One region of the Micromonospora sp. FIMYZ51 genome, then DNA from elsewhere that is predicted to be linked to it. Evidence: riboswitches for the same ligand, from Rfam matches in the RefSeq annotation. Region 1 holds a riboswitch; each other region holds the start of a gene.
What was found. Region 1 has a riboswitch for cyclic di-AMP ahead of QQG74_RS24565 (hypothetical protein). Riboswitches for the same ligand answer to the same signal wherever they lie in the genome.

Region 1 (9,783 bases):
TCGCCTCCAGCGGCACCCGCGAGTCGATGCAGCCCAGCAGGACGGCGTACGGCTGCTGGTCACCGGAGGCGCTCGCCGCCGCCGCGGTCACGTCGTGCCCGTGCACCGGCTGGCCGCTGACGAAGCGCCGGTTGCCGGCGAGCAGTTCGGCCAGGGCTTGCCGGGGCGTACCGCCGCGTGCCCGGCGCTTCGTTCCAGTGGGCACCGCCCGCGACACCGCCATGCCTCCAGCTTGGTCGCCGCCGGCCCGGATGCGGAGACGGTTGGCGAATCTTCCGCTCGTGCCGGTTCGCGTGGTCTCATGACGGGTAGCCGGTGTTACCACCGGGTATCCCCGGTGTTACGCATCCACGCGGCCGTGGGGAGGTGGCGATGCCAGAGCCCGTCGAGGTACGACTGTCCGACGACGTACGCCTGCACGTGCAGGTCGCCGGGCCGACCGACGCCGAGGTCACGGTGGTGCTGTTGCACGGCTGGACGTTGGACGGGCGAAGCTGGCACCGGCAGCACAGCGCCCTGCGGGAGACGTTCGAGTCGGTCCGGGTGGTCACCTACGACGCGCGTGGGCACGGCCGGTCCAGCTGCATGGCACTGCCCACGGCGACCCTGGCCCAGCTCGGTGACGACCTGGCGGCGGTGCTGGACGTGGCGGCGCCCACCGGGCGGGTGGTGCTGGCCGGCCACTCCATGGGCGGCATGACGATCATGGAGTACGCGCACCGCCACCCCGAACACTTCGCCCGGCGGGTGGCCGGACTGGTCTTCGTCTCCACCACCGCCGAGGGGCACGCCCACACCGTCTACGGCCTGTCGCCACGGATCGCCCGGTTGATCCGGCTGGCCGAGACGACCGGGGCCGGGGTGTTGGCCCGCTGTGGCGCCTGGCGACCGCCACGGGCCCTGCTGCGGGCGCTGCGCCCAAGCATCCGCTGGATGCTCTTCGGCGAACACTGCGATCCCGTCGACATCCGCCTGGTCACCTCGGCGGTCGCCCGCGCCTCGCTGCGCTCGATCGGCGGCTTCCGCGCCTCGATCGGCACCCAGCACCGGCTGGCGACGCTGGCCGCGCTGGCCCACTTGCCGGCCGCGGCCCTGGTCGGCGACCGGGACCGGCTCACCCCGCCGCCGTGCGCGGAGTCGATCGCCGCCGTGCTGCCGGCCACCGACCTGACCGTCTGCCCCGGTGCCGGCCACATGCTGATGATGGAGCGCCCCGAGGAGGTCAACGCCGCCCTGACCGGCGTACTGCGCCGGGTCCTCGACGCCGCACCGGCCCGCGTCGGCGCGCACCGCCGACGCCGCGCCTGACCGGGACCCGCTCCGCTGCCACCGGCGTCGCGAAGGTGCCCTTCCGGGCTGCTGTTCGGCGGGGCGTAATCTCGTGCGGTTGGCCGGGCGGCGTCACGAGGAGAAGCGAGCGGTGGATCAGAGCACCCTGGATCAGGAGATCGCCGTCGAGCAACGGCATCTCGACCGGGTGTACGCGCGACTGGCCGAGCTGCGCCGCGCCGCGGTACGGGCCGAACGGGACGGCTACCGGCTGGCCCGGGTGGGCAACTTCGGCGCCCTTGTCGAGCGGGACGCGATGGTCTTTCACGCCGCCCAGCGGCGTCATCTGCTCGACGCCGAATACGAGGGACTTGTCTTCGGCCGGCTCGACCTGCGCGACGGGCAGGTGCTCTACGTCGGGCGGCTCGGCATCCGTGACGAGGACGCCAGCACGCTTGTGGTGGACTGGCGGGCACCGGCCGCCGCCGCGTTCTACCAGGCCACCCCCGCCGAGCCGCTCGGTGTGGTGCGGCGGCGGACGATCCAGTCCAGCGGCGAGCGGGTCACCCGGATCGAGGACGACCTGCTCGACCCGGACGCCGCGCCGCCGGAGATGCCGGTGGTGGGCGACGGCGCGCTGCTGGCCACGCTGTCCCGGACCACCGGCCGGGGCATGCGCGACATCGTGGCGACCATCCAACGGGAACAGGACGAGGCGATCCGCTCCCCCGGTTCCGGAGTCACCCTGGTCTCCGGCGGTCCGGGCACCGGCAAGACGGCGGTGGCGCTGCACCGGGCCGCGTACCTGCTCTACGCCGACCGCAGCCGGTACGCCGGCGGCGGCATCCTGGTGGTCGGCCCCTCCTCGGTCTTCGTCTCCTACATTGCCTCGGTGCTGCCGTCGCTGGGCGAGGAGACCGCCACCCTGCACTCGCTGGGCAGCCTCTTCCTCGGGGTGGCCGCCACCCGGACCGACCCGCCCGAGGTGGCGGCGATCAAGGGGTCGCTGCGCATGCGCAAGGTGCTGGAACGGGCCGCTCGGGACGCCGTGCCCGACTCGCCGGCCGAGCTGCGGCTGCTCTACCGGGGGCAGTTGCTGCGGCTGGAGCGGTCCGAGTTGGACGCCATCCGGGACCGGGCGTTGCCCCGGGGCGCCCGCCGCAACGAGGTGCGCCGGGCCGGCTTCGACGGGGTGCTCGCCGCGCTCTGGGCGCAGGCCCGCCGGCTGGGCATCTCCGGTCTGCCGGAGCAGCGGGCCTTCGAGGACGAGCTGATCGAGCGGACGGACTTCCGGGACTTCCTCAAGGCCTGGTGGCCCCGGCTGCATCCCCGGCACGTGCTCGGCTGGCTGGCGCAGCCGGACCGGCTGCGCCGCTACACCGCCGGCCTGCTCTCCGGTGCCGAGACCCGACTGCTCGGCCAGGCGTACCGGGAGTCAGCCGAGCGGGGGCCGAGCGTGGCCGACGTGGCGCTGCTCGACGAGTTGGACGCGCTGCTCGGCAAGCCGGTGCGTCCGGCCCGCCCGAAGCGGGACCCGTACCAGCTGGCCGGCGGGGTACGCGAGCTGAGCACCTTCGCCGACCGGCAACGGGCCGCCCGGCAGGCGGCCCGCGAACGCCCGGAGGACTACCGGGACTATGCGCACGTGGTGGTCGACGAGTCGCAGGACGTCTCGCCGATGCAGTGGCGGATGATCGGCCGACGCGGGCGGCTGGCCTCCTGGACCGTCGTCGGCGACCCGGCGCAGACCGCCTGGACCGGCGATCCGCAGGAGCTGGCCCGGGCCCGGGACCAGGCGCTGGGCCGGCGCCGCCGGCACCGGTTCACGCTCACCACCAACTACCGCAACTCGGCGGAGATCTTCGCGGTGGCGGCGGCCGAGATCCGCCGGGTGTACCCGGATCTCGCGCTGCCCACGGCGGTCCGCACCACCGGGGTCGACCCGGTGCAGCTGACGGTGCCGGCGGCGAAGCTGGCGAGCACCGTCGCGACGGCGGCGAGCACCCTGCTCGACGAGGTCGAGGGCACCGTCGGGGTGATCACGCCGGTGCCGCGTCGCGACGAGGTCGCGGCCTGGCTGGACGGCCTCGGTGGGGAGCGTCTCCAGGTGGTGACCAGCCTGGAGGCCAAGGGCATGGAGTACGACGGGGTGGTGCTGGTCGCCCCGGGCGAGATCCGGGCCGAGCCGGGCGCCGGGGTACGCACCCTCTATGTCGCCCTTTCCCGAGCCACTCAGCGGCTCACCACGATCGACCCGGTCGACTGAGCAATTCCGGGAAACTGCCGCCTTAGTGCCGTTATGTCTGATTTAATGGTGAACGAGCAAGTACCAGGAGTCACAGCAGCTGCACCAGTCACAGCAGTCCCGGTACGCTCGGACCCGGCCCCCGCCAGGCGGCACCCACCGGTGCCGGCGGTGGTCGCCGCCTAATCGCCCGCCAGGGCGAACCGGGGAACCATGTTCCTGGGGTGCATCCGCGCACGCGGTAGGGATCTTCCGTCCCGAACCCGTCAGCTAACCCGGTCGGCGGCTGACGGAAGGACATGTGCATGCCAGCAGTGGCAACCGTGAGACCGGCCGCCCGGATGGCGGCCCTGATCGCCGCGGGGCTCGCCCTCGTGTTGAGCGTCACGCTCGCACCGTTCAGCCCCGCGACCGCCGCGCCACCGGTATCGCGTGCGGCAGCCCCCGACGACATCGACGACGAGGGTGGCACCCCGGCACTGCGCGCCCAACTGGAGGCGGCCAGCAAGGGCTACCTCGACGCCAAAGCCGCGCTGGACCGCTCGGTGAAGCGGCAGAAGGAACTGGCCAAGCAGCTCAGCACCACCGAGCAGCAGCTCGGCGAGCGCACCGCAAAGGTGGCCGAGATCGCCTCGCAGGCCTACCGCACCGGCCGGCTCGGCGCCGCGTCGGCGCTACTGAACAGCGGCACCCCGGCCGGCTTCATGGACCGGGCGGCGGCGCTGGACGTGGTGGCCGCCAACGAGGACCGCGCGGTCCGCGAGCTACAGGCCACCCGCGACGAGATCCGCAAGACCAAGCAGGCGCTGGACCTTGAGATCCAGGAGGAACGCAAGCAGGTCGCCGTGATGGCCAAGCGCAAGGAGCAGGCCGAGCGGGCGCTGACCGTCGCCAACGAGCGGGCCGAGGCGGCCGAACGCGCCGCCGCAGCCGCCGAGCGGGCCACCCGGGCGCCGACCAGCAGCCGTGGGTCCAGCCCCACCGCCAAGCCGGCGCCGCGCAACGCCAACGGCTCGTGGCCGAAGGAGTCGTGCAGCGTCAACGACCCCACCCCGGCCAACGGCTGCATCACCCCGCGCACCCTGCACGCGCTCAACCAGGCCAAGGCGGCCGGCTTCACGCGGTACGTCTCCTGCTACCGCTCCGGCGGCTCGGGTGAGCACCCGAAGGGTCGAGCCTGCGACTTCGCCGCCCAGAAGAACGGCTTCGGCGGTGCGGCCACGGGTGGCGACCGGACGTACGGCAACAACCTGGCGGCGTACTTCGTGAACAACTCCGACCGGCTCGCCGTGCTCTACGTGATCTGGTACAAGCAGATCTGGCTGCCCAGCAGTGGGTGGAAGTCGTACAGCGGCGCTCGCGGCGACCCGTCGAGCGACCACACAAACCACGTCCACCTGTCGGTCTACTGATCGAAGACCGGCACGTCGGGTGGGTCGCCTCGCACGGCGGCCCACCCGACGTCGTTTTCGCCTCAGCCCGTCGCCGTGCGCCGTGCCGCCACCTTGGTTACCGTCCTTGCAGTAAGCGGACATTTCGTCAGCTCGAACGGAAGGAACGGTCATGGGCAGGTGCCAACCGTGAGCGGACGGGTCATGGTGTTCGCACCGACGCCGCTGCTCACCGTCACGATCGACAAGCCGAACGACGCCCCGGAGCTGCACCTGCATCCCGGCGGTCAGGGTGTCTGGCAGGCCCGGATGGTGCTGTCGCACGGTGTCGACGTGGTGCTCTGCACGGCGCTCGGCGGCGAGATCGGTCAGGTGTTGAAACCGCTGCTGATCAGCGAGGGGGTCGACCTCAAGGTGGTCACCCGCGACTCGGGCGGCAGCGGCGGGTACGTGCACGACCGCCGCGAGGGCACCCGCCGGGAGATCGTCGACGTGACCGGCCAGCCGTTGAGCCGGCACGAGCTGGACGAGCTGTACAACCTGGCACTCGGCGAGGGACTGCGGGCGGCGGTGAGCGTACTCAGTGGGCCGAACGACCCGTCCCTGGTACCCGCCGACCTCTACCGCCGTTTCGCCGCCGACCTCGGTGCCAACGGCAGCCGGGTGGTGGTCGACCTCTGTGGTGAGCACCTGAACGCGGTACTGGACAGTGGGGTCTTCTTCGTCAAGGTCAGCCACGAGGAACTGATCGCCGACGGGCGGGCGGCCGGCGACGAGGCGGAACAGCTCATCGCCGCGATGCACGAACTGCACGCCTCCGGTGCCGAGAACGTGGTGGTCAGCCGGGCCGACCAGCCGGCGCTGGCGCTTGTCGAGGGCGAGGTGTTCGAGGTGCTGATGCCCCGGCTGGAGGCCGCCGATCCGCGCGGCGCGGGCGACTCGATGACCGCAAGCGTGGCGGCCGTGGTGGCCCGGGGCGGCGACGTGCACACCGCCATCCGCACCGGTGCGGCGGCCGGCGCGTTGAACGTCACCCGGCACGGGCTGGGCACCGGCCGGCTCGATTCGATCACCGGCCTGGTCGACCGGGTCCGGCTGGAGCCGGCCGGCGTCCAGCCGCAGCAACGCACCACCCCGGACGAGTTGGCCCAGCGGGTGGCCGGGCGATGACCTTGCGAATCCTGATCACCAACGACGACGGCATCAGCGCGCCCGGCATCCAGGCGTTGGCCCGCGAAGCGGTCGAGCGTGGGCACGACGTGGTGGTGGCCGCACCGCTGGAGGAGGCGAGCGGCACCAGCGCCGCGATGAGCGCGCTGGAACAGGACGGCCAGGTGGTGGTACGCGACCACCCGCTGCCGGAACTGGACGGAGTGCCCGCGTTCGGGGTGGGTGGCAGCCCCGGCTTCATCGCGCTCATCGCCGTGCACGGCGCTTTCGGGCCGCCACCGGCGGTGCTGCTCTCGGGAATCAACCGGGGCGCCAACGCGGGGCGGGCCGTGCTGCACTCCGGCACGGTGGGCGCGGCGTTCACAGCCGCCGCCAACGGCTGCCGGGCCATGGCCGTCTCGCTGGACGTGTTGTCGGTGGGTGAGGCCACCGCAGCCAGCGGCGGTGCCGCGGTGGCTGCCGCCGCCCGGATACGCGACGCCGACCGGCACTGGTCGACCGCCGCCCGGGTCGCGTTGGACCTGCTGCCCCGGCTGACCGCCGGGCCGGTGGAGAGCGTGCTCAACGTCAACGCGCCGGACCTGCCCTTCGACCGGCTGCGTGGCGTCCGCCGAGGCACCCTGGCCACCTTCGGCCAGGTGCAGATGACCGTCGCCGAGTCCGGCCACGGCTTCGTGCGTACCGCCCTGGAGGAGCCGGGTGAGGTGGTGCAGCCCGGCACCGACCTGGCCCTGCTCACCGAGGGCTACGCCGCGGTGACGGCGGTCCGGGCCGTCACCGAGGCGACCGACGTCGACCTGTCGGATCTCGACGCCGGCTGAGCACGCCAGGACGGCCCTCTCCGGCGCTTGCACCGTCGACAGCTTGCACGGTCGACAGCTTGCACGGTCGACAGCTTGCACGGTCGACAGACGTGACCAGCCCAATCGACGGACGTGACTAGGCGCCGGGCAACACCTCGGGTGTCGCGGCGGCACCGGCGTAGTAGGGCTCGGGAGCACCGAAGAGGCCGAGCAGCCCGGTTACCCAGAGCTGTCGGTGCACGAACCGACTCGGCTCGGTGACGACCAGTTTCACACCACTGACTTCGGCCGTCTGGAAGCCGGCGACCATCGCGCTGATGCCCACCGAGTCGATGAAGGTGACCAGCCGCATGTTGAGCTCGATCCGGGCCGGGCGCCCCTTGGCCAGCACTTCGGCGATGGCCTCTTTCACCTCGTACGCGGTGTCGACGTCGATCTCGCCCCGCGGGGCGATCTCGATGACACCACCAGGCCGAACCGTTTGCAGGATCGACAGGCTCACGCGAGCACCTCCACTCGCCCGTCCGACGGGCGCCTCATCAGTACGCGGGCCGCGACCGAGAGTATTCCTCCAACGGCCTCGGTCGCCACCCCTCGGGATGAGCAATTCGCGAACGTGGGTGCGCCAAAAGCCCCACGCCCGGACCTTCCAGGACCAAACTACCCGACGCCGGATGGGTCACCCGCGCCGCCGAACCAGGGTAGCGGGCCGACGCCGGCCCGGCACTGATCCGACGTGCCGGCGTGCCCGCCGGCCGGACCGGCACTGGGCTGGCCACGGGCACCGTTGCGCCGACGGGCGCCGTTGGCGGGGTGTGCCTAGCATCACCGATGGACTCCACGAACGAAAGGACTGTCAATGCTTCGCAGACTTGCCGCGCTGGCCGGTGTCAGCGCCCTGCTCGCCCTCGTACTGGCCTGCGGATTCGGCGGCGGCGACGGGGACGACGATGACGATGACGACGACTTCGCCCGGGCCGCTGCCGTCGCCGTCGTGACCCGCTGACCGCCGACGGCCCGAGCGGGTTTGCGACGGCACCCGGCGGGGCACAGCTTGCCAGGCGAGCCCACCGCACCGGGCACGCCGCCGAGGAGGTCTGATCTTGGGTACCGGCCTCGGCACTGTCGAGGAGGGAACCCACATGTTCGGAACCAACCTGCTGGAGCGCCGCAGCACGCCGGAGCGGATCGCGGACCAGGCGTGGCAACACCTCGTCTCGGCCGTCAACACCGCCGGCGACAGCATCCGCGACACCGCCCGCTCGGCCCGGCACACCTCCGCCGGCCTCGCCGACGACGCCGGCGACCTGGTGGGCTCGGCCGCCGAGGAGGCCCGCCACCGGGCCACCCGGGCCTTCGACGCGCTGGCCGGGCGTCGTCCCGCGCTGCCCTGGACGCTGCTGATCGGCGCCGCCCTGGTCGGCGCCGCGATCGGCTGGGCCGCCGGTACCGCGGCGCGGGCCGCCGGCAGCCACGACCGCGCCGTCGAAGACATCGAGTTCATCGACGTCCAGCGCCCCAACGACGTGTAAGGAAGGGCCCCCTGTTAACGCCTCATGCATAGCAGGGGTCCCCTGTTAACAAACAGTCACGGCTCGCGACGACCGCCTGCCACGGCGACGGGCCCCGCCCGACCTCACCGGTCGGACGGGGCCCGGGTCGCTACCCGTACGGCGTACGGATCAGCGGCTGGTGCAACTGACGGTGGCCGGCGCGGCGTTGCTGCCGGTGGCGCTGGCGAGGAAGCCGACAGTGCCCGTGGCACCGGGGGTGAGGGCGCCGTTGTAGCCCGCGTCCCGCACCGAGACGGTCGCGCCGTTCTGGGTGTGCGTGCCACCCCAGAGCTGGGTGATCTGCTGACCGTTGGCGAACGTCCAGCCGACGGTCCACCCGCCGATCGCCGAGGTGCCCGAGTTGCGTACCACCACCTCGCCCTGGAAGCCGCCCGGCCACGAGCCGACGATCCGGTAACTGGCGGCGCATTCCCCGCTGCTCGGCGGCGGGGTGGTCGGCGTCGGGGACGCTCCGGTGGGCGTGGGTGTCGGGGACGGCCCGGTGGGCGACGGCGACGGGCCGGTCGGTGTCGGGCTGGGACTCCCACCGACCCGGTCCGCCACCAGGATGCCCCGGCCGTTGGTGCCAAGGTAGACCCGGCCGTAGATCCGGGGGTCGCCGGTGAGCGCGTCACCGGCGTTGCCGTACTGGTGCGTGTCGTCGTTGATGCGTACCCAGGTAGCACCGACGTCGTCCGACCGGTACACGCCGTGCTGGCCGCCCACGGTGCCGAACAGGTACAGCGCCGGGTACGTCTGTCCAGGGGCCGCCCGGCCGAAGCCGATGTTGCCGGCGGTGCTGACGGTGGTTGATTTGCTGAAGGTCGCGCCGGAGTCGGTGGAACGCCACAGCCCGCCCTGACCGGCCTGCCATAATTCACCCTCCCGGCCGGGCAGCGCCTTGAACCGGACGTTGCCGGTGCTCGGCAGCCCGGACGCGGCGGACGCGGTGAAGCTGGCGCCGCCGTCGGTGCTCAGGTAGAACCGGCCACCGTGCAAGCCGTAGCACCTGTTCGGGTTGACCCGGTCGGACTCGACCATCGCGTTGGCCGGGATGCCGGTCGACGCGGTCCACGAGTTGCCGAAGCCGACCGAGCGGACGACCTGCTGGCCGACGTCACCCGGAGCCCAGACGAAGCGGCTGCCGTCGGCCGCTGCGGCGACCGTACCGCCGTTGTTGATCCCGCCGGGCTCGGTGCCCTGGGACCAGTTCGCCCCGCCGTCGGTGGAGAACGCGACGTGGCTGTCGTTCGGCCGGTCGGCGTCGGTGAAGTTGCCGGCTCGGACCAGCACCGACGGGTTGGCCTCGGCGAAGTCCAGACTGGTGGTGCTGGTGAAGACCGGCTGGGTGA
Region 2 (9,783 bases), 2.1 Mb from region 1:
CTGGCCGGAATCGTGGACTGGCTGGACACCGAGCGTCCCGGCGGGACGGACTCGATCGGCCTCTTCGGCGCCAGTACGGGTGCCGCCGCCGCCCTCGTCGCGGCGGCGCAGCGGCCGAACCTGATCCGGGCGGTGGTGTCCCGGGGCGGACGGCCCGACCTGGCCGGTGCCGCCCTCGGCCAGGTACGTGCGCCCACCCTGTTGCTTGTCGGCGGACTCGACGAGCAGGTCATCACCCTCAACCAGGAGGCGCTGCGCCAGCTGACCGTGCCGGCCGAGTTGCAGGTGATTCCCGGCGCGACTCATCTCTTCGAGGAGCCCGGCACCCTGGAACAGGTAGCCGAGAAGGCGAGCAGCTGGTTCCGGGCCAACCTGCCCGCCGTCACCCACCCCGCCACCACCCACCACCCCTAACCCACCCACCCGCCCACCCGCCCACCCGCCCACCCGCCCACCCGCGTCGATCATGCACTTTCTGTCCTCGCATAAGGGGTAAACCAGTCCAAAAGGCGACCGGAAGTGCATGATCGACGGGGTGGCGGGTGGTGGGTGGTGGGTGGTGGCGGGTGGTGGGTGGTGGTGGGTAGTGCGGGGGTGCGGGGGTGCGGGGGTGCGGGGGTGCGGGGGTGTTAGGCGGGGGTGGGTGGGGGTTCGGGTTGAGGCTTGGGTTTGGGTGGGGGTTGGGGTTCGGATTGGCGTTCGCGTTGGACGGTGTCGATGACGCGCCAGGCGACGGCGGCGATCGGGACGGCGACGAAGGCACCGGCGATGCCGGCGATCAGGGTGCCGGCGGTCACCGCCACCAGGATCACCACCGGATGTAGTCGTACCTGGCGTTTCATGACAAGTGGTTCCAGCAGGTTGCCCTCCATCTGTTGGACGGCGATCACCGCGGCCAGGGTGAGCAGGGCGGTGGTCGGGCCGTCGGCGGCCAGCGCCACAAGCACGGCGACCGCGCCGGCCACGGTGGCACCGATGATCGGTACGAACCCGCCAATGAAGGTGATCAACGCCAGCGGAAACGCCAGCGGTACGCCGAGCAGGACCAGGGCCAGGCCGATTCCGATCGCGTCGATCGCCGCGATAAGCATGGTGCCCCGGCTGTACGAGCCGAGGGTCCGCCAGCCGACCCGACCGGCCTTGGTGGCGATCTCCCGGTTCCGCCCGGTCATCCGGTCCAGCGTCCAGTGCCACATCGCCCGGCCGTCCTTGAGCAGGAAGAAGAGCAGTACCAAGGCGAGCAGGGCGGAGCCGAACACCTCCGCGACGGTACGGGCGCTGGAGACCGGGTCGACCTCCTGCGAGGTGGCGGCCTGACGCAGCTGGTCGAGCAGCCCGTCGAGCTGCTCGTCGGTGACCGGCAACGTGGAGGTGATCAGGTCGCGGGTGCGCCCCAGGCCCTGGCGCAGCTCGTCGGCCAGTTCGCCGAACTGGTTCGCGGTCAGGTTCCAGACCAGCACCCCGACGCTGCCCAGGATGACGAGCAACAGGAGCACGGTGAGCAGAGCGGCCAGTGCGGCGGGCAGTCGCAGCCGGCGCAGCGCCAGCTGCACCGGGTCCAGCAGCGCGGCGAGGAACAGGGTGGCGGCCACCGCGATGGCCAACGGGGTGATCAGCATGGTGATCTGGGCCAGCAGGTAGAAGCCGGCGGAGATCACCACCAGGCAGGCGCTCCACACCACCGCGGTGCGGACCAGCCAGGGTAGGGCCGCCCAGGTCTGTCGTGGTCCGGCACCCCGGTCCGGCCTATCTTCGGGCGTCCGCCCGGCACGCGCTGCGACCACGTTGGTCCTCCTCGTGTCCGGCGAGGGCGGTACCCGTCCTGCGCCCTTCCGACACCGATGCGGGCCGATCGACCCGGCCGGCCCTCATCGCGTCGCCCGGGTGCGCCGGGCAGCGACATAGCGCCGCATCATCGCGTCGCCCGGGTGCGCCGGGCAGCGACATAGCGCCGCATCTTCTCGGCGGTGCCGCAGTCGTCCATGCTGCACCAGCGCCGACTGCGGTTCTTGCTCTCATCGTGGTAGACGAAGCGGCATCCGGCGCAGCTCTTGATCCGGTTCAACGCCCCGGTGGTGAGCAGGTGAACGGCGGCGAGCGCCACCGGCCGCAGTGGCCGGGCGAGGGTCCGGTCGTGCCGCCAGGTCCAGGCGAACCCGCCGTCGCCTTCGAGTTCCGCGTGGGCGAGCGAGTCCGCCGCGTCATCGCGCAACCGGGCCAGCGCCGACGTGCTCGGGGCGCGGCCGGCGGCCAACGGCCGGAAGATCTCGTCGAGGTGGTCGCGGGCGTGCAGCGCCCGCGCGAAGGCGGCCTGCGCAGCGTCCGGGTCGTCCCCCGACAGCGCGTGCAACGCCACCGCCTCCGCGTCGGTCAGGGCACCGGCGTACACCGCCCAGGCGACCAACTCGGGATAGCCCGTCAGCACGTCGTCGTCCGGCGGCCCAGCGGGTGGACCGCTGCGGGTGTTGATGAAGTCCAGCGCGAGGTTGCCGCCCACCAGGCGCATCCGTGTGACACCGTCAGCTGTTTCCATCGAAACCGACTTTACCAGTTGCTCGCGTCGAACCGGCCCCGCTAGCATGTTGCCGCTGAAACACATTTAGCCGGTAACGAGGAGTCGGATGATGCGCGGACGGGCTGTCGGAGCGTTGATCGGCTTGTCCGGCGGCACATTCCTCTACACCACCGCCGAGGCGCTCCCGGTCGGGCTGCTGCTCACGATGGCTACCGACCTCACCGTCTCGCCGGCTCAGGTGGGGCTGCTCGTCACCGCGTACGGCGCGGTGGTCGTGGTCGCCTCGGTCCCGTTGACGGCGCTGGCCAGAAGGATCCCCCGTCGCCCACTCCTGTCGGCGCTGCTGGCCGGGTTCGTCGTCAGCACGGCGGTCACCGCGTTCGCCGGCAGCTTCGTGCTCGTGCTGGCGGCCCGGCTGGTGACGGCGGCGACCCACGCCCTGTTCTGGGCGGTGGTGGTGCCGGCTGCGGCTGAACTGTTCCGACCCGGGCTGCGCGGGCGAGTGGTCGCCATCGTGTTCGCCGGCGGCAACATCGCGCTGCTGTTGGGCGTGCCGGCCGGTACCTGGCTGGGTGAGCGTGCCGGCTGGCGGACGTCGTACCTGGCGGTGGCCGCACTCGGCGCGGTCGTGCTGGTGACGGTGGCCTCGTTGCTGCCCTCGACCCGGCCCGATCAGGGGCACGCCGCCCGGGGTGCCACGCCCGACGCCCGCCGCTTCTGGTTGCTGGTCGCCATCGCCGTCCTGACCACCGCCGGTGCCATCGCCGGCTACACCTATGTCGCCGTCTTCGTCACCGAGATCAGTGGGTTCGCCGCCTCGTCGGTCGGGGCCATCCTGCTGGCCCGCGGCATCGCCAGCGTGCTGGGGATCCTCGCCGTCGGAGCGGTGGTGGACCGCCGCCCCTGGCTCGTCCTCGGTGCGGTCGTCGCGCTCCAGTCGGTGGCACTGCTCGGGCTGTACGCCGTGGGCCACCGGCCCGCAGCCTCCGTCGGCCTGCTCGGGCTGAGCGGGCTGGCGTTCGCCGCGTTCACCGCGACGCTCGGCGGTCTCGTCCTCCAGGTGGCACCCGGACGGTCCGACCTGGCCGCAGCCACCCTCTCCGCCGCGGTGAACGTGGGCATCACGGCTGGTGCCCTGGTCGGTGGCCTCGCCCTGGAGCGTTACGGCGTACGCAGCACGATGCTGATCGGCGCCCTGCTGGGCGGCATCGCGCTGCTGCTGGCCCTGGGCGAACGGCTCGTGCCGCCCGCCACCGGGCAGCCCGCCGGCAGCGCCGCCGAGGTTGTTCGGCCCTCGGCTAGGCGGGCACCGGTGCCCGACCGACGACCACGGTAGGGATGTCCCGGGTCTGCTCGGTGTCGCCCAGCCCGACCAGCGGCAGCACCGACTCGCGCTCTTCGGCCGCCGGGAGCAGCGCGGCCATCATCTCCTCGCGGAGGCTGCGCGCTGCCGCGCCGGCAAGCTCCGCGGCCCGCCAGGCTGCCTGCTCCTGTTCCCGGGCCGCCCGCTGCCGGGCGAAAAGGTGGTCGCGTACCGCCCGGCGCAGCAGCAGCTCCTGCTCGACCGGGTGCAGCCGGGGATCCCAACCACGGTGCGCGAAAACGTCGCTGAGCTGTTCCACCGACAGCTCCCGCCGCCAGTACGCGTCAAGCGCTGCTCGGTGCAGCCAACGCTCCCGGTCGGCGTACTCGGCAGGGGTGCGTGGGGTCTGCGGCAGGGGCATCGCGGCGGCGTCCGACAGTCGACGGACGTTCGCCTCCGCCGCCTCGTACGCCTGCCAGGCCCGTTCGGCCTCGTCCTGCGCGGCGACCCACTCGTCGCGTCGGCGGCGTGCCGTCGCCTCGGCCCGGTCGGTGGCGACGGCCACCTCCCCGGTCCAGCGGTCCCGGTCGCGCTGCCGGTCGGCGTGCTCGTCGGGGGTGGGCAGGGCGGCGTCGAGAATCCGGGCGGCGGCGTCGAAGCGGAGCCGCCGGGGCCGCAGCAGCAGCCCGCCGACGGCGAGCGTCAGTACGCCCAGCAGGCTCAGCCAGATCGCGGCGGCCCGGGGCACATCGAGCAGTACGGAGGAAAGAGCGGTAGGCATCATCAACACCTCGCGGTCGAAGGAGGGTCGTCGACTGGGCGGGACGGGTGTCTGACGGCTGGTCCGCTGCCGAGGATCGCGGGTTCCGCTCGTCGTCGCCGGGTCGGCCGGCGACGGCGGATCGAACGCCAGGGGGCGAGCGAGCGGGTGAGATCGCGGCGGACGGCGAAGCGGTCCGGGGCCGTCGGTCAGGCGGCGGGCGGACCGCGTCGAGTCGGCTCGCCGGCACCGGCGGCCACCTGCGCGGTGACGAGGTCGGCCGGGACGGCGGGGGCCGGCGCGGGTCGGGTGTCGGCGAGGTCGGCGCGGGCCGGGCCGGTCGCCGGCTGCTGCGCCGCGATCCGCTGTTGCCGGGTGGTCGCCTCGTCGGTCGTCTGGCTGGGCTCGACCGCCGATCGCGCCACGACAGTGGCGGTCACCGGCCGGGCCGGTAGATCGAGGGCGGTGGGCTGACCGGGTAGGCCGGTCGCGACGGCCCCGCCGAGACCGACGACGAGCACGAGGGCCGCCAGCGCCAGGCGGGTCAACTCCCGCAGGGCGCGCAGCGTCGCCGGCCACATCGGACGGGCGAACGCGGGAGACGGCACGCCTCCAACCTATCGCTCCGTTGCGGAGATCGCAGTGCCAAGGCGGTGCCCGGATCGTGAAGCACACCACTTCGTCCGGAGTGGACGGTCGGGCGGCTCGGCCTGCGGCGGGCTCACCGGTGCTCGGTGGTTGCGCCGGTCACCGGCTCCGTGAACAGAGCCAGCAGGTCGCCGACCTGGCGGTCGGCCTCGGCCGGGTGACGGAACCGGCCGGCCGGGTTGATGGTGTACTCGTTGCGGCGGCCGACCCGGGTGCGCCGCAGGTAACCGCCCGCCTCCAGATCGGCGACGATGGCCTGTGCGGCCCGCTCGGTGACTCCCACCTCGACCGCCACCTCGCGCAGCCGGGCGGTCGGGTTGCGGGCGATGGCGAGCAGTACGTGGGCGTGATTTGTGAGGAAAGTCCAGTTACGGGCGCTTTCCCGTTCGCCTGTGGTCGCCATGGTGGCCATCGTATGACTGTCTCTCCGGGTCTGGTCCGCTGTGCCCTGTCTCCCGCCGTTGGCAAGCGTTCTGGAATACCTGAAATGCATATCACGCATATCTTGACGTAGCTTCGCGGTGCGTGTGACGGTGGTGGCGGCCCGTGACCAGTGTCGGCCGGGATGACCAGGCATTGCACCGAGAGAGGCGAGGTGACGCCGGATGAGTCGACCCGGATCGATAAGCGAGCAGCGAGCACCGGAGCGGGAGTTCCTCACCGCGGACGTGCCGGGCGCCCCCAAGCGGGCGCTGGCCGAGTTGATCGCGGGCAACCGCCGCTTCGTCACCGGCACGCTCCGCCATCCCAACCAGAACGCCAGCCACCGGGCCGCTGTCGCGGCCGAGCAGCACCCCTTCGCGGTGATCGTCGGCTGCTCCGATTCCCGGCTCGCTGCCGAGATCATCTTCGACCGTGGGCTGGGTGACCTCTTCGTGGTCCGGACCGCCGGGCACACCGTCGGGCCCGAGGTGCTGGGCAGCGTCGAGTACGCGGTGACCGTGCTGCGTACGCCGCTTGTGGTGGTGCTCGGGCACGACTCGTGCGGTGCCGTGCAGGCGGCCCGTGCGTCGGTGGCGACCGGCACCACCCCGCCGGGTCACCTGAGTGCCGTGGTGGACGCGGTGGTGCCGAGCCTGCGCCGGGCCCGCGAGGCGGGCGTCGACGAGCTGGACGGGATCGTGGACATCCACATCGCGCAGACCGTGGAGGCGATGCTGGAGTCCTCCGAAACGCTCGCCGCCGAGGTGGCCGCGGGCGGGTGTGCGGTGGTGGGCATGTCGTACCGGCTGGCCGCCGGTGAGGTGCGGGCGGTCACCGCGCAGCCCGCCGAGCTGGCCGACGCGCCGGCCCGAGCCGCCTGACCGCCCTGCGAAAGGCTGGCCCGAGCCGCCCGACCGACGCCGAAAACCGCCCCGAGCCGCCCGACCGACGCCGAAAACCGCCCCGAGCCGCCCGACCGACGCCGAAAACACGTCCCGAGCCGGCCGACCGACGCCGAAAACCGCCCCGAGCCGGCCGACCGACGCCGAGGGCCGTTCCGAGCCGGCCGACCGACGCCGAGGGCCGTTCCGCCAGGTGGCGGAACGGCCCTCATTTGTCGTGCCCGGGGTGCTCAGAGCAATGACACGTGCACGTGGTCGGTGTGGTCGGACGGGCCGCTGTAGGAACTCCAGCGCTCCGTCGCCGCGAACCAGATCTGCCGGTTCCAGATCACGTAGTAGATGCCCAGCCGGTCAGCGTTGCGGACCAGGAAGGCCGCCAGGTTGTTGCCGTATATCCGGGTGTCGTTGTTGTGCCACGGGGAGAAGCCGCTGTTCTGCAACGACCAGTCGCAGGCCCGGCCCTTGGGGTGCTCGAACTTGTCACCGGGGCGCCAGCAGCCGACGAACCGGTTGAAGCCGGCCCGCTTGACCTCCTTGTACATGTGCAACGTCCGGGGCGTGATGCAGCCCGACGTGGTCGGGTCGTTCTGGTTGCACGACTCGGTCTTCCAGCCACCGTCCGCCGCCCGGTTCGGTGCGATCCGGGCGACCGGGGAGGTGGCGGCCACCAGGCCGCCGGTGAGACCCTCGCCACCGACCAGCCGGAGCGACTTCTCCGCCTCGGTCTTCTTGCGGGCCATGTCGTTTGTCAGCTTCCGCTGCTCGCGTACCTCGGCGTCGAGCGCGAGCTTGGCCGTCTCGGCGCGCAGCTTCACCGTGTTGACCTCAGCCAGCTTCTTGTCGTTGACCAGGTTCAACTCGTCGAGCGCGGAGGCCCGGTCGATGAACGAGTCGGGGGCGTTGCTCTGCAACAGCATGCCGATCGCGCCCACCCGACCGGTCCGGTACGACTGGGTCGCGATCTCCGCGACCTGCGGAGCGAGTTCGTCCAGGGCAGCCTGGGCGCGGCGGACCTCCACCGCGAGTTCGAGCTGCTTCTTCTTGGACTTCTCCAGCTTCGCCTTGGCCTTTGTGTAGTCCCGGTTCGTCGCCTCGATCAGGTCGTTGAGCATCGGCGGGTCGTCGTCGTGCTCCGCCGGTGCGGGTGGCTTCGGCGCGGCCGTCGCAGGCATCGGCCCCGCGAACACGGCGAACGCGGCGCACACGGCCACCACGGGTGTCAACCAGCGGCGTAGGGGTGCCGTCACTGTTTTCCCTTCCATCGACCGCCGACCGGGTTAGCTGACGGGTTCGGGACGGAAGCGGCCCCTACCGCAGTCGCGGATTCACCCCACGTACCTGGGTTCCCGGTTCGCCTGGTGGCGATTGGGCGGTGGCACCGCAGGCGCTGGGGTACGCCTTCGGCGGTGACCGGCAGTGAGGTTACCCGAGAGTCCACTTGGGCTTCTACGCCCCGAACCCGGCCAGATGCGTCATTTCGTAATCGCGGTGAGTGACCAGCGACACTCGTGCTGGCCTCGCCGGCCGAGGCGGTCACGTTGAGGAGTGTCACCATGTGGTGTCCGTGCTCCTGTCCGGGTCGGGCCACCCCGGCGGGGTGGCGGTGGACGTGTTGCGGGTACGCGGTGTGCTGAGGGCGTGCAGCGCCTCGGCCCGGTCCGTCGCCGGCCGGGAAACCCTGGAATCGTCATCGTCGTCCGGGCCGGCGGGGTCGCCACCGACCCTGCCGCGCTGCTGCCCGGCCGTGGTCACCAGTGCCGCCAGGGCGGTGGTGAGCGGTACGGCGGCGATCAACCCGAGCGTGGCCACCACGCTGCGGACGATCTCCTGGGCGAGGAACTCGCTCGTCACGATCTGCCCGAGGGCGCGGGAGTCGGCGGTGAGCAGGAGCAGCAGCGGCAGCGACGCGCCGGCGTACGCCAGGATGATGGTGTTGACCACGGAGGCGATGTGGGCCCGCCCCACCCGGGTCGCCGCGCGGTACAGCTCACGGCGAGAGAAGTTCGGGTTGGCGTGCCGCAACTCGGTGACCGCTGCGGCCTGGGTGACCGTGACGTCGTCGAGCACGCCAAGCGATCCGATGATGATGCCGGCCAGCAGCAGGCCGTGCAGGTCGACGTCGGCCCGGAACATGGAGAGCGTGGTGGCGTCCTCGCTGCCGAAGCCGGTCAGGTGGGTGGCCCTGGTCGCGATCAGGCCGAGTAGCCCGGTGAGCACCAGACTGCCGAGGGTGCCCAGCACGGCCACCGAGGTCTGCGCGGAGATGCCGTGGGTCACGTACAGCACCACGAACATGATCAACGCCGAGCCGACGATGGCGACCAGCAGCGGCGGATTGCCGGCGCTGATGCCGGGCAGCACGAAGGTCAACAGGATGCCGAAGCTGGCGGCCAGGCCGGCCAGCGCGGCCAGGCCGCGCAGCCGGCCGAAGGCGACGATGGCGGCGGCGAAGAGCACCGCCAGCCAGATCAGCGGCGTGCCCCGCTGGTGCTCGGCGATGTTGTACGTGCTGATCGACGGATCCTCCGGGTCGAAGAGCGCGACCAGGATGACCTCGTCACCGGTGCTGACCCGGGGCGCGCCGGGCCCGGCCGGGATGGGCGTCTGCACCTCCTGGCCCGCGTCGGGGCCGTCCTGCACCCGGACGGTGACCGTGCCGCACGGGCCGGCCGCTGTCGTCGGCGTGCCCTCCGGGACCGCCGGGTTGGGCGGACAGGTCTCGGTCACCACCCGGGTGACCGTGCCGTGGTGACGGGGGGTGTCGTCGGCCGCCTCCGGCCGGGGGGCGTCCGTGGGCCAGAGCACCAGGGCGGCGATCAGGGTGACCAGAAAGAGGGGGACCACCGTCACGACGAGGATCCGCCGCACCCCGGGCGGGGTGGGCGGAGCGGAACGGGTGTGGTCGGCGCCCATTCAATGTCTCCCAACGATTCCAGGGCGGAGTACGTGCCGGCGGCCGGGTCGGTTCAGTGCCTGCGCACCACCGTTTGTCGACGCGACGCGGATGGTCTGAGCGTGGCGGAACGGCTGCGTACCGTGATGTGTCGGCCGGCTCTCGACGGCCGCCGCGGTGCGGCGGCGGAGGCGGACGCCCGAGGGCGGGCGTGGGCCGCGGGGCACGGATGTCGGCTGGGCATCGTGAGCGAATGGTAGCCAGCCCGGCATCCGAACGCAGGTCGCGAGGGTTTGTCGGCGGTTCGTGGCGCGCCGGGGCCGGTGTGAGCTGCGGCGG
Region 3 (9,783 bases), 1.6 Mb from region 1:
CCGCCGGTGCTTCACCTCGCGGTACAACTCGTCGAGGTGGTCTTCGAGGTAGTGCGCGGTGCCGAGCGTGCCCATGGCGTGGATGCCCGCAAGGTAGAGAAAACTGCCGCGCCCATCGGGGCGGGGCAGCCGGCCGATGTACCCGTAGTCGACGGACCGACCGCTGTCTGACGGGGACCTGAACTCCTCGCCGGTCTGGTGGTTCACCAGGTACAAGCCGTCGTCGCTCTTGCCGAAGCCCAGATTCGGGTCAGCGCCGAGTACCTGCCCGACGAACGGCAGGATTCGGGGACTGCCCATCACGATCAGGTTGGTCCGGTTCAGGTCGACCATCCCGGGTGGTGGCACCACCTCGTACTCAGTGTTCAGACCGAGCCCTCGGGCGAGGCGGGCCAGCTTCTCGTACGCGGCCAGCATCTCGGCCGAGAGCACCGCGTACGGCTCCTTCTTGCCCGCTTCGAACTTGCCGCCGACGGCAACCGTGAGCGGGCCGGTTCCGAGCATCGCCCGCTCGGGTCGCGGACCGGAGGACAGCAGCTGACCAACCCGGGCACGGGTCATGCCGACCACCTGAGCGATTTGTGCCTGCGTCATGCCCTGGGACACCATCTCGTCCAGCGCCTCGCGCCGCAACCGGGACAGCTCGTTCACCACCGCCTGATGGTCATCAATCGCGCGACCCGCCTTGCGTGCCCGCTCTCCCGGATCCTGGATCTCAGCAAGCGCGTCGGGGCTGATCACCGTGTCCTCCACATCGCTTACGCCGAACACCATCGCACTATCGCATGAGGGATTGACCGGGGCAATGGGGCTTGCCTAGCCTTGTCACCGATCGATGCGCCCCTCCTCGCACGGATATTGGGAGCGCAACGAAAAGGCCCCGACGGGATTGCGGCCCGTCGAGGCCAGACGCATCGCCCCCTGCGAAAGGAAACACGATGCTGGTCCAGCCTACCGTTCCCCCTGCGCCACCCGGTCCCGTCGCTACCGGGGCCACCTGCGCGCCGAGCCTCGACGCCCCGGCCCGACTCGTTGCGCCGGCTGCCACTGGGCAATCGCCCACCAGGTTTCTGCTGGGAGGGCTGTCGAACGGCCAGGTTGCCGTTGCCATCCATGCCGCCGGTCTCCCCGCCAACGCCGCCGCCCTGACGGTCGCCGAGATCGAGGGCATGGCGATTACCGGTCTCTGCCAACTTGGCCTGGCGGAGGCGCGCCGGATCAACGACGAATCACGAAAGGTCAACACCGCATACTGCGCGAAGACCCGCCACAACCGCTTGGTCGATGTCCGCACCGAGATTGCCACAATCAACCGGCTCTGGGGCTCACGGAAGCAGGAACAGCAGGCAGTGGACCTCGCCTACCGACTACTGTGCTCCCTCGCCCGCACCAACGCAGCACGATGAGACCGCACGGCTGACGCAACGGACCACGAGCGTCACCCGGCTGCCGACCCTTGAGCGGCGCTGGCCAACTGTGGCCCCGCGAGGGCAACGGTAAGGCCCCAGCCAGGAACAACTCCTGAGCTGGGGCCCACGCCGGAAGCGGGTGCGGGTCTCGACCCGCGCTGTCAGACTCCGGATCTGAGCGTGCGGATCGCGGCGGTCAGCAGCAGCGTGCGGCTCCGCTGCTGGCGGGCTCCTGCGCTGCGTCGGTCGCCTCGCCGCAGCGGCACTCGTCGCCGTCGCCGCCCATGTTGAGGACGTTGGCGTCGGCCTTGACGGTGTAGACCTCCCACGGCTCGTTGCCGGGGCCGCGTACCCAGACCTTGTCCTGGAGGGCGTAGCAGCACTCGGTGTCGTTCTCCTCAAGCGTGATGAGGCCGGATTCGGTGAGGCGCTTGGTGGCGGCGTTGACGTCGTCGGTGCTGGACACCTCTACGCCCAGATGGTCCATGACGGTGGGCTGGTCGGCCGCTCCCTTCAGCAGTACGAGCTTCAGGGGCGGGTTCTCGACGGCGAAGTTGGCGTAGCCGGGCCGGCGCTTGGCTGGCTCGACGCCGAACAGTTTCGAGTAGAAGGCGACCGAGCCTTCGAGGTCGGACACACGCAGGGCGAGCTGGACACGGGACATGAGATGCCTCCTGCAAGGTAGAAACCCGGGCTTGTCTAGATATTTTTCGAAGCAGATCCACTGTTGCACCCTGTTTCGATGCCTGTCAAGCTAGACGAATGCCGAAGCAGACTGTGCCGGTCGTGGACCTTGAAGCGGTGGCCTGCTGTGCCCCGCTGGCGGTCCGCCCGATGGATGCCGAGCAGGCGGCGGTGGTCGCCCCGATGTTCAAGGCTCTCGGCGACCCGGTCCGACTGCGGTTGATGTCGATGATCGCGTCGGTGCCGGAGATGTGCGTGTGTGACCTGACCCCGGCGTTCGAGCTGTCCGGCCCGACCATCTCCCACCACCTCAAGGTGCTGCGCGAGGCTGGCCTGGTCGACTCCGAACGGCGGGGCACGTGGGTGTGGTACCGGGTCAGGCCGGAGGCGTTCCGTCAACTCGGCGCGCTGCTCGACCTGCCCGCCACGACCGCCACCATTACGTGAAGCTCTCCCTCGCCCGGCGCGCCTTTGCCGAGTTCGCCGGTACGGCACTGCTGGTTGCTGCCGCGGGGAAACGGATCGATGCCCCGCAGACCGGAGGGGCACGATATACCGTGATCGCGAGCCGGGCAGCGCACCTCGGAGGAGCGGAGTGGACGACCACGCCAGGGTGATCGCGGCATTCGAGCGGCTGCACGCGGCCGGATGCCCGCTTCCCATCCCCGCGCAACGCGAGCGGATCGCCACGGTGGCGTTCCGCCGCTGGCGAAGCTTCGAGCGGCGCTCCCGCATCCGTCGCCCTACTCGGGCGGACCGCATCCGGGATCTCGCTCGCGGCATCGTCGATGCCCTGGAACCCGATCCCCGTCTGGTCGGACCCCTGATGCGCGACTACGAATGTCTGGCCGAGACCTTCGCGGCCGTCGTCGATCCGGTGCCCGATGACGCAGCGGCCGGCTCGGGCAGCTGCGGACACGACGAGGCGAGAAACTGACCGGAGCGCATGAAAAAGCCCAGGTCGGGAGGATGTCCTGACCTGGGCTTTGCTCCTGGAGCGGGTGACGGGAATCGAACCCGCACTGTCAGCTTGGGAAGCTGATGTTCTGCCATTGAACTACACCCGCAGGCGGGATCACTCTACCTGAGCGATCCACCCCGGCGCACCCAGGCCCCGACCGCACACCCGGCGGCCACATCGGGCCGCCGTGACCGACGAGCCGACCGGTGGCCGGAAAAAGCGGCGGGTAGGAAGAAGTTGCCGGGACGCAACAGATAGGCATTCTCAAATCTGTCGATGGGTTGTAACGTCTGCCCCACATTTTCCGCACGACGCGACACAACCCCCGGTCGCGTCGCCAGAAAGAGGTGGGCTCATGGGACCACGTCCCGTCCTGCTGCGCCGGCGGATGGCCGGCATCGCATCGACATCGTTGGCGCTGGCGCTCGGCGTCGCCTCGGTCGGCCTGCTGCCGGCCGCCGCCACGACGGCCAGTCCGACGATCGCCGGCCATGCCGCTGCCGCGCATGCCGACGAGGTTTGTGAAGACGGCACGGATGCCCTGGCCAGGGTCCGGGGCGGTGAAGCCAAGCACGACCCGAACGAGCTGACCATGGCCCAGCTTCAGCAGCGGGAGGCCGAGTTCGCCGACCTGTTGCAGGAGCGGGCCAAGCGGGTCGGGCAGCGTACGCTCAGCGCCCAGGCCGCGGCGGCGTCGGTCACCATCCCGGTCGTGGTGCACGTGATCCAGCGGGACTCGACCCGGGCCGGCGGGAACATCCCCGACTCGATGATCAACTCGCAGATCAATGTGCTGAACCAGGCGTTCAGCGGGGCAACCGGTGGTGCCGCCACGGCGTTCGCGTTCCAGCTTCAGCGCATCAACCGGGTCACCAACTCGTCGTGGTACCCGATCCGGCAGGGCTCGACGGCCGAGCGGCAGATGAAGACCCAGTTGCGCCAGGGCACGAAGGGCACGCTCAACATCTACCTTGGTGCGCTGAGCAACAACCTGCTCGGCTGGGCGACGTTCCCGCAGACCACGCTCAACGTGATGGACGGCGTGGTGGTGCTGAGCGAGTCGCTGCCCGGTGGCACCGCCACCAACTACAACCAGGGTGACACCGGCACCCACGAGGTCGGCCACTGGCTGAACCTCTACCACACCTTCCAGGGCGGCTGCTCGGGCAGCGGCGACCAGGTCTCGGACACCCCGGCCGAGGCGTCTCCGGCGAGCGGCTGCCCGACCGGTCGGGACACCTGCTCCGCACCGGGCCTGGACCCGATCACCAACTTCATGGACTACTCGTACGACTCCTGCATGTACCAGTTCACCCCGGGCCAGGCGACCCGGATGATCAACGCCTGGAACACGTACCGCGCGTAGCGCGGCAGTCTGATCCGTACGCCGGTGCCGGCCCCGAGCAGATCGGGGTCGGCACCGGCTGCGTGTCGGCTCAGGCCGCGTGGGCGTGGCGGGCCGAGCGGGCCGGCAGCGGCGCGAGGCGGTTGTCGTCAGTGCCGGCACCGGCCGGGTCGAGCCAGACCTGGACCGCCGGTCGACCCGCCAGGTCGCTCGGCCCGCCGGAGCCGACCTGCTCGCGACGGGCGAGCATCGCCACGTCGACCGTGAACTCGAAGAGTCGCCAGTCGGCGTGCGGGGCGGCCCGCGCCGCGAGGGCCAGTCGGGTCACCGTGGCGCCGTCGGTGACCGGCTTGGCCCGACCCGCGACGTACGCCTCGTCGTCGCTCTCCTCGGGCGGGAACGAGTGCAGCGCGTAGCGCCCGTCACGCTCCAGGTCGCGCCGCTTCGGCGAGTCGATCACGAAGCAGAACAGACCGTCGTCGGTGATCACCGGGGAGACCGGGTGCACCCGGGGCCCGCCGTCGGCGCGGACCGTGGCCAGATAGCCGAAGCCAGGGCCGTACTGCTGCATGAGAAGGCGGATCCCGTCGGCGAGTCGGGGCTCGTCAGCGGCGAATTCGGACCAGGAAGCCATGACCACATCTTATCGAACATACGTTCTAAGCAGGTAGTCCGACACGCAGGTCACCCGTACCGCTATGGTGTGTCGATGCTGCTCTCCGACCGCGACCTGGTCTCCGAGATCAAGGCGGGCGCCCTGGCGTTGGAGCCCTTCGAGCCCACCCTGGTGCAGCCGTCAAGCATCGACGTACGCCTGGACAAGCTGTTCCGGGTCTTCAACAACCATCTCTACACCCACATCGACCCGGCGACCCGGCAGGACGACCTGACCTCGCCGGTCGAGGTGCCCGACGGTGAGCCCTTCGTGCTGCACCCGGGCGAGTTCGTGCTCGCCTCCACACTGGAGGTCATCTCCCTCGGCGACCAGTTGGCCGGGCGACTCGAAGGCAAGTCGAGCCTGGGCCGGCTCGGTCTGCTCACCCACTCCACCGCGGGTTTCATCGACCCCGGCTTCTCCGGCCACGTCACGCTGGAGCTCTCCAACGTGGCCAACCTGCCGATCACCCTCTGGCCGGGCATGAAGATCGGTCAGCTCTGCATCTTCCGGCTCTCGTCGCCAGCCGAGCACCCCTACGGCTCGGCCGTCTACGGCTCGCGCTACCAGGGCCAGCGCGGCCCGACGCCGAGCCGCGCCTGGCAGAACTGGCGCACCTGGCCGGTCCGCTGAGCCCCACCGCAACGATCGCCCGCCAGGCTGGCAGGGTGCGAGCCGCCGTGCACGCAGCTGCCGCCGCCGACCTCGGCCTGACCGGCCGGGCCCGCGCCGTCATGGGCGCGGACCCGACCGCCGTACGCCAGCCGCGTCAGCCGGGCCGGCCGAAGCTGTGGATCGGGCTGTCGTCCATCCGCTTCATCTTGACCGGCTGACCCGCCCGGGACGAGTGCACCACCCAGCCACCGCCGACGTACATGCCGACGTGGTGCAGGTCGCGGTAGTAGAAGACGAGGTCACCCGGGCGCAGGGCAGCGCGGCTGACCGGCTCGGTGGCCTGCCGCTGCCGCGCCGCGTTGTGCGGCAGCGCCACCCCGCCACGCGCCCACGCGGCCAGGGTCAGCCCGGAGCAGTCGTACGCGTCCGGCCCCTCGGCGCCCCACGCGTACGGCTTGCCGATCTGGGCGCAGGCGAAGCTGACCGCCTTCCCGGCCGGGCCGCCCGGGTAACCGGCCGGACAGGGCTTCGGGCGCAGCGGTCCACCACCCCCCTTCCCGTACGCCCGCAGCCGCAGCCGCTGCAACCGGTCGATCTCGGCGTCGATCTGCCGCCGCTTCTGCCCGAGTTCGACCTCGGTGCCGGCCAGCTGGGTGATGCTGCGGTCCAGTGCGCCCTTGGCGGCGGCCAGTTCGTCGCGCAGCTCACGCGCCTGCCGTACGTCCTGCTGCTGGAACTGTGCGTAGCGGTCGAGCAGGCCGAGCTGCTCGACCACCTCGCCGGGCGACCTGCTGCCCAGCAGCGTGTTGACCACGCGGACCTGGCCACCCTTGTAGGCCCGGGCGGCCAGCCGGCCGACCCGCTCCATCGCCTCGTCCACCTGACGTTGCAGTGGGGCGATCCGGGCGGCCAGGGCGTCCGCCTGCCGCCGTTTGGCGGCCAGATCCTGCCGCGTGGCGTTGTGCCGTTCGATCACGGGTTCGAGCCGGTTCCAGTCCTCGTCGATCTGGCGCTCGATGTCGGCGACCGTGGGGTCGGCGTACGCCGCCGTCGCGCCGCCGGTCAGGATGACGGCGGTCGCGGTCAGGGCGGCGAGTGCGGTGGTGCAGCGGTACCAGCGGAAACGCGGCGCAGCCGTCGTCGGACCGGGCAACGCCGGCCGTCGCGACGGTGGCCGCGGGGCATGGTGTGCCACCGGGCTCCGTACTCCTTCTTCCCATACCGCCTACCGGGTTAGCTGACGGGTTCGGGCGGGAAGGGGGCGCCCTACCGCGAGGATCGCGGATTCACCCCGGGTACCTGGGTCCCCGGCTCGCTCGACAGAACGACTCGGCGGTGCCGGACCGTTACCGCCCTCGGTGGGCGGAGCTGTCAGCCGGCCGACGATTGCCCAGCGTAGGGACGATCCGCATCGATACGCAACACACCCACGCCATCACTGTCGGTGCATAAATCCGACAACGGCGAAGGCCCCGGGTCGCTTGACCCGGGGCCTTCGTTCGTTCCTGTGCTACCGCTCAGCGGTGCAGATCAGCCGGGACGGCGGAAGCCGGCGACCGGCATGGTCGTGATCGGCGATACGTTCACCGGCTTGCCGGCGCGGGGCGAGTGCACCATCAGGTTGTTGCCCAGATAGAGCCCGACGTGACTCACGTCGCTACGGAAGAAGACCAGGTCCCCCGGCCGGGCTTCGGCCCGGGAGACGGCCTTGTTCTCGCTCCACTGGGCCCCGGTGAAGTGGGTGAGGTGGATCCCGGCGGCCTTGTAGGCGTACTGGGTCAGCCCGGAGCAGTCGAACGAGTTCGGCCCGGTGGCGCCCCAGACGTACGGCTTGCCGACCTGGGCGCAGGCGACCTGGATGGCGGTCCGTGCTGCCGCGCTGACCACGTCCTTGATGGTCGGGCAGTTCGTCGTCTTGACCACGGTGACCGGCAGCGACTTCTCCAGCCGCTTGATTTCGGCGTCGATCTGCTTCTTCTTCGCCGCCAGCTGCTTCTCCTTGGCCTCCTGATCGGCGATCAAGGCGTCGAGCTTGGCCTTCTGGTCGTCGTACTTCCGCTTGACCTTCATGACGCCCTCCAGCTCACGGCGCTCCTGCGCCGCCAGCCGGTTCAGGAAGGCCATCTGCTCGCCGAGCGTGTCCGGCTTGGCGTTGAGCAGCACCGCGCCGAGCTCGGACGACGGGCCGGTGATGTAGTACCGGGAGGCCATGTCGCCCACCCGGTTCATCGCCAGCTCGGTCTCCAGGGCCAGCGGCTCGATCTTCTTCTGGATCGTCTTCGACTTCTCGCGGTTCACCTTCAGCTGGGACCGCACCTTGTTGTACTGCTCGATTGTGGGTTCCAGCCGCTGCCACTGCTTGTCGATCTCCGCCTCGATCTGCTCGACCGACGGCTCGGCGTACGCGGGGGCGGCGAGCAGGCCAGCGCCGACCGCGGCGGCGGCGACCAGGACGACCAGCCGGCGGGCGGCCCGGTGCAGGCCACCGGGACGGCGAGAGCGTCCGGGCGCGCGACGATGAAGGGGCATGGTTGCCACCGGCACCGACTCCTTTGCAACCGACCACCGGGCGTCCCGCGAGCGGTAAGGGGCGGGACAGACGACCTACGGCGGCCGGTGCCCAAGACTAGGGAAGGCGTGCTGCGGAATCAAGGCGACCAACGGCTTATTCACGTTTGCGCGACCGGTCGAATACAAAGGGTGTCGACCATTCTCGTAACAGTTATCTGGGCCAATACGTAAACGGGGTACGACGGCACCGGTGAAGGTACCCTCGCACCCCGCGTACGGGTCGTGTGTCAGTTGCCGACCGGCTCCTGCGCCGAGGCGGTCGGCTGTTCGGGCTTGACCGACCGGAGCAGGACGCTTGCCACGTCGACCACCTCGACCTGCTCACCGGCACCCTTGCCGTTCACCCCGTCGCTGAGCATCGTCGAGCAGAACGGGCAGCCGACGGCCACCGTCCTCGCCCCGGTGGACATGGCCTCCTCCACCCGGTCGACGTTGATCCGCTTGCCGATCCGCTCCTCCATCCACATCCGGGCGCCACCGGCGCCGCAGCAGAAGGAACGCTCGCTGTTACGCGGCATCTCGACGAGACCGCCGTCCGCAGCGCCGCCGGATCCACCGGCAATGGCGCTGCCCAGCACCTCGCGCGGCGGGGTGAACACCCGGTTGTGTCGACCGAGGTAGCACGGGTCGTGGTAGGTCACCCCGCCGTCGACCGGCTGCACCGGGGTGAGCTTTCCGGTGGCGACCAGGTGGGCCAGCAGCTGGGTGTGGTGCACCACCTCGAACTCGCCGCCGAGCTGGCCGTACTCGTTGCCGAGCGTGTTGAAGCAGTGCGGGCAGGTCGCGACGATCTTGCGCTTGGCCTTCTCGCGCCCCTCGAACGCCTCGTTCAGGGTCTCCACGTTCTGCTGGGCGAGCATCTGGAAGACGAACTCGTTGCCGATCCGTCGAGCGGGGTCACCCGAGCAGGTCTCGCCCTCGCCGAGGATGGCGAACGAGACGCCCGCCTCGTTCAGCAGGGTGGCCACCGCGCGGGTGGTCTTCTTGGCCCGGTCCTCGAAGGCACCGGCGCAACCCACCCAGAACAGGTACTCGAAGTCCTCCACCTCGCCGACCCGGGGAACCTCGAAGTCGAGGCCCTTGGTCCAGTCCTCGCGGGTGTTCTGCGGCGCACCCCAGGGATTGCCCTTGTTCTCCAGGTTGCGCAGCATCACGCCGGCCTCCGAGGGGAAGCTGGACTCGATGAGCACCTGGTATCGGCGCATGTCGACGATGTGGTCGACGTGCTCGATGTCGACCGGGCACTGCTCCACACAGGCACCGCAGGTGGTGCACGACCAGAGCACGTCCGGGTCGATCACACCGCCCGCCTCGGCGTCGCCGATCAGCGGCTTCTCCGCCTCGGCAAGTGCCAGTACGTCGACGTGGGCGAGCTGGGCGGCGGTGGCCTTCTCCTCGCCGGTCAGGTCCTTGCCGCCGCCCGCCAGCAGGTAGGGCGCCTTGGCGTAGGCGTGGTCGCGCAGGCTGAGCACCAGCAGCTTCGGCGACAGCGGCTTGCCGGTGTTCCAGGCCGGGCACTGCGACTGGCACCGGCCACACTCGG

Region 2: linked by a shared signal. The riboswitch ahead of QQG74_RS02735 (hypothetical protein) and the one ahead of QQG74_RS24565 (hypothetical protein) in region 1 are both predicted to bind cyclic di-AMP.
Region 3: linked by a shared signal. The riboswitch ahead of QQG74_RS00465 (NlpC/P60 family protein) and the one ahead of QQG74_RS24565 (hypothetical protein) in region 1 are both predicted to bind cyclic di-AMP.

Annotation. Positions count from the first base shown of each region.
Region 1 is NZ_CP134706.1:5,501,359-5,511,141, forward strand. Features, by position in the region: gene QQG74_RS24550 (carbonic anhydrase) at 1-223, opposite strand, end outside; gene QQG74_RS24555 (alpha/beta hydrolase) at 373-1,308, shown strand; gene QQG74_RS24560 (AAA family ATPase) at 1,421-3,535, shown strand; cyclic di-AMP (ydaO/yuaA leader) riboswitch at 3,684-3,815, shown strand; gene QQG74_RS24565 (hypothetical protein) at 3,820-4,926, shown strand; gene QQG74_RS24570 (PfkB family carbohydrate kinase) at 5,095-6,075, shown strand; gene QQG74_RS24575 (5'/3'-nucleotidase SurE) at 6,072-6,896, shown strand; gene QQG74_RS24580 (STAS domain-containing protein) at 7,015-7,380, opposite strand; gene QQG74_RS24585 (hypothetical protein) at 7,738-7,884, shown strand; gene QQG74_RS24590 (hypothetical protein) at 8,021-8,410, shown strand; gene QQG74_RS24595 (cellulose binding domain-containing protein) at 8,561-9,783, opposite strand, start outside.
Region 2 is NZ_CP134706.1:550,083-559,865, forward strand. Features, by position in the region: gene QQG74_RS02695 (alpha/beta fold hydrolase) at 1-414, shown strand, start outside; gene QQG74_RS02700 (AI-2E family transporter) at 630-1,784, opposite strand; gene QQG74_RS02705 (ABATE domain-containing protein) at 1,913-2,506, opposite strand; gene QQG74_RS02710 (MFS transporter) at 2,622-3,851, shown strand; gene QQG74_RS02715 (hypothetical protein) at 3,814-4,602, opposite strand; gene QQG74_RS02720 (hypothetical protein) at 4,788-5,186, opposite strand; gene QQG74_RS02725 (helix-turn-helix domain-containing protein) at 5,300-5,638, opposite strand; gene QQG74_RS02730 (carbonic anhydrase) at 5,832-6,530, shown strand; gene QQG74_RS02735 (hypothetical protein) at 6,782-7,798, opposite strand; cyclic di-AMP (ydaO/yuaA leader) riboswitch at 7,802-7,933, opposite strand; gene QQG74_RS02740 (YibE/F family protein) at 8,100-9,464, opposite strand.
Region 3 is NZ_CP134706.1:92,160-101,942, reverse strand. Features, by position in the region: gene QQG74_RS00510 (sigma-70 family RNA polymerase sigma factor) at 1-774, opposite strand, end outside; gene QQG74_RS00505 (hypothetical protein) at 939-1,406, shown strand; gene QQG74_RS00500 (ArsI/CadI family heavy metal resistance metalloenzyme) at 1,606-2,073, opposite strand; gene QQG74_RS00495 (metalloregulator ArsR/SmtB family transcription factor) at 2,172-2,540, shown strand; gene QQG74_RS00490 (hypothetical protein) at 2,689-3,030, shown strand; tRNA gene QQG74_RS00485 (tRNA-Gly) at 3,087-3,160, opposite strand; gene QQG74_RS00480 (zinc metalloprotease) at 3,410-4,420, shown strand; gene QQG74_RS00475 (pyridoxamine 5'-phosphate oxidase family protein) at 4,491-5,033, opposite strand; gene dcd (dCTP deaminase) at 5,109-5,687, shown strand; gene QQG74_RS00465 (NlpC/P60 family protein) at 5,824-6,864, opposite strand; cyclic di-AMP (ydaO/yuaA leader) riboswitch at 6,877-7,014, opposite strand; gene QQG74_RS00460 (NlpC/P60 family protein) at 7,200-8,213, opposite strand; gene QQG74_RS00455 ((Fe-S)-binding protein) at 8,468-9,783, opposite strand, start outside.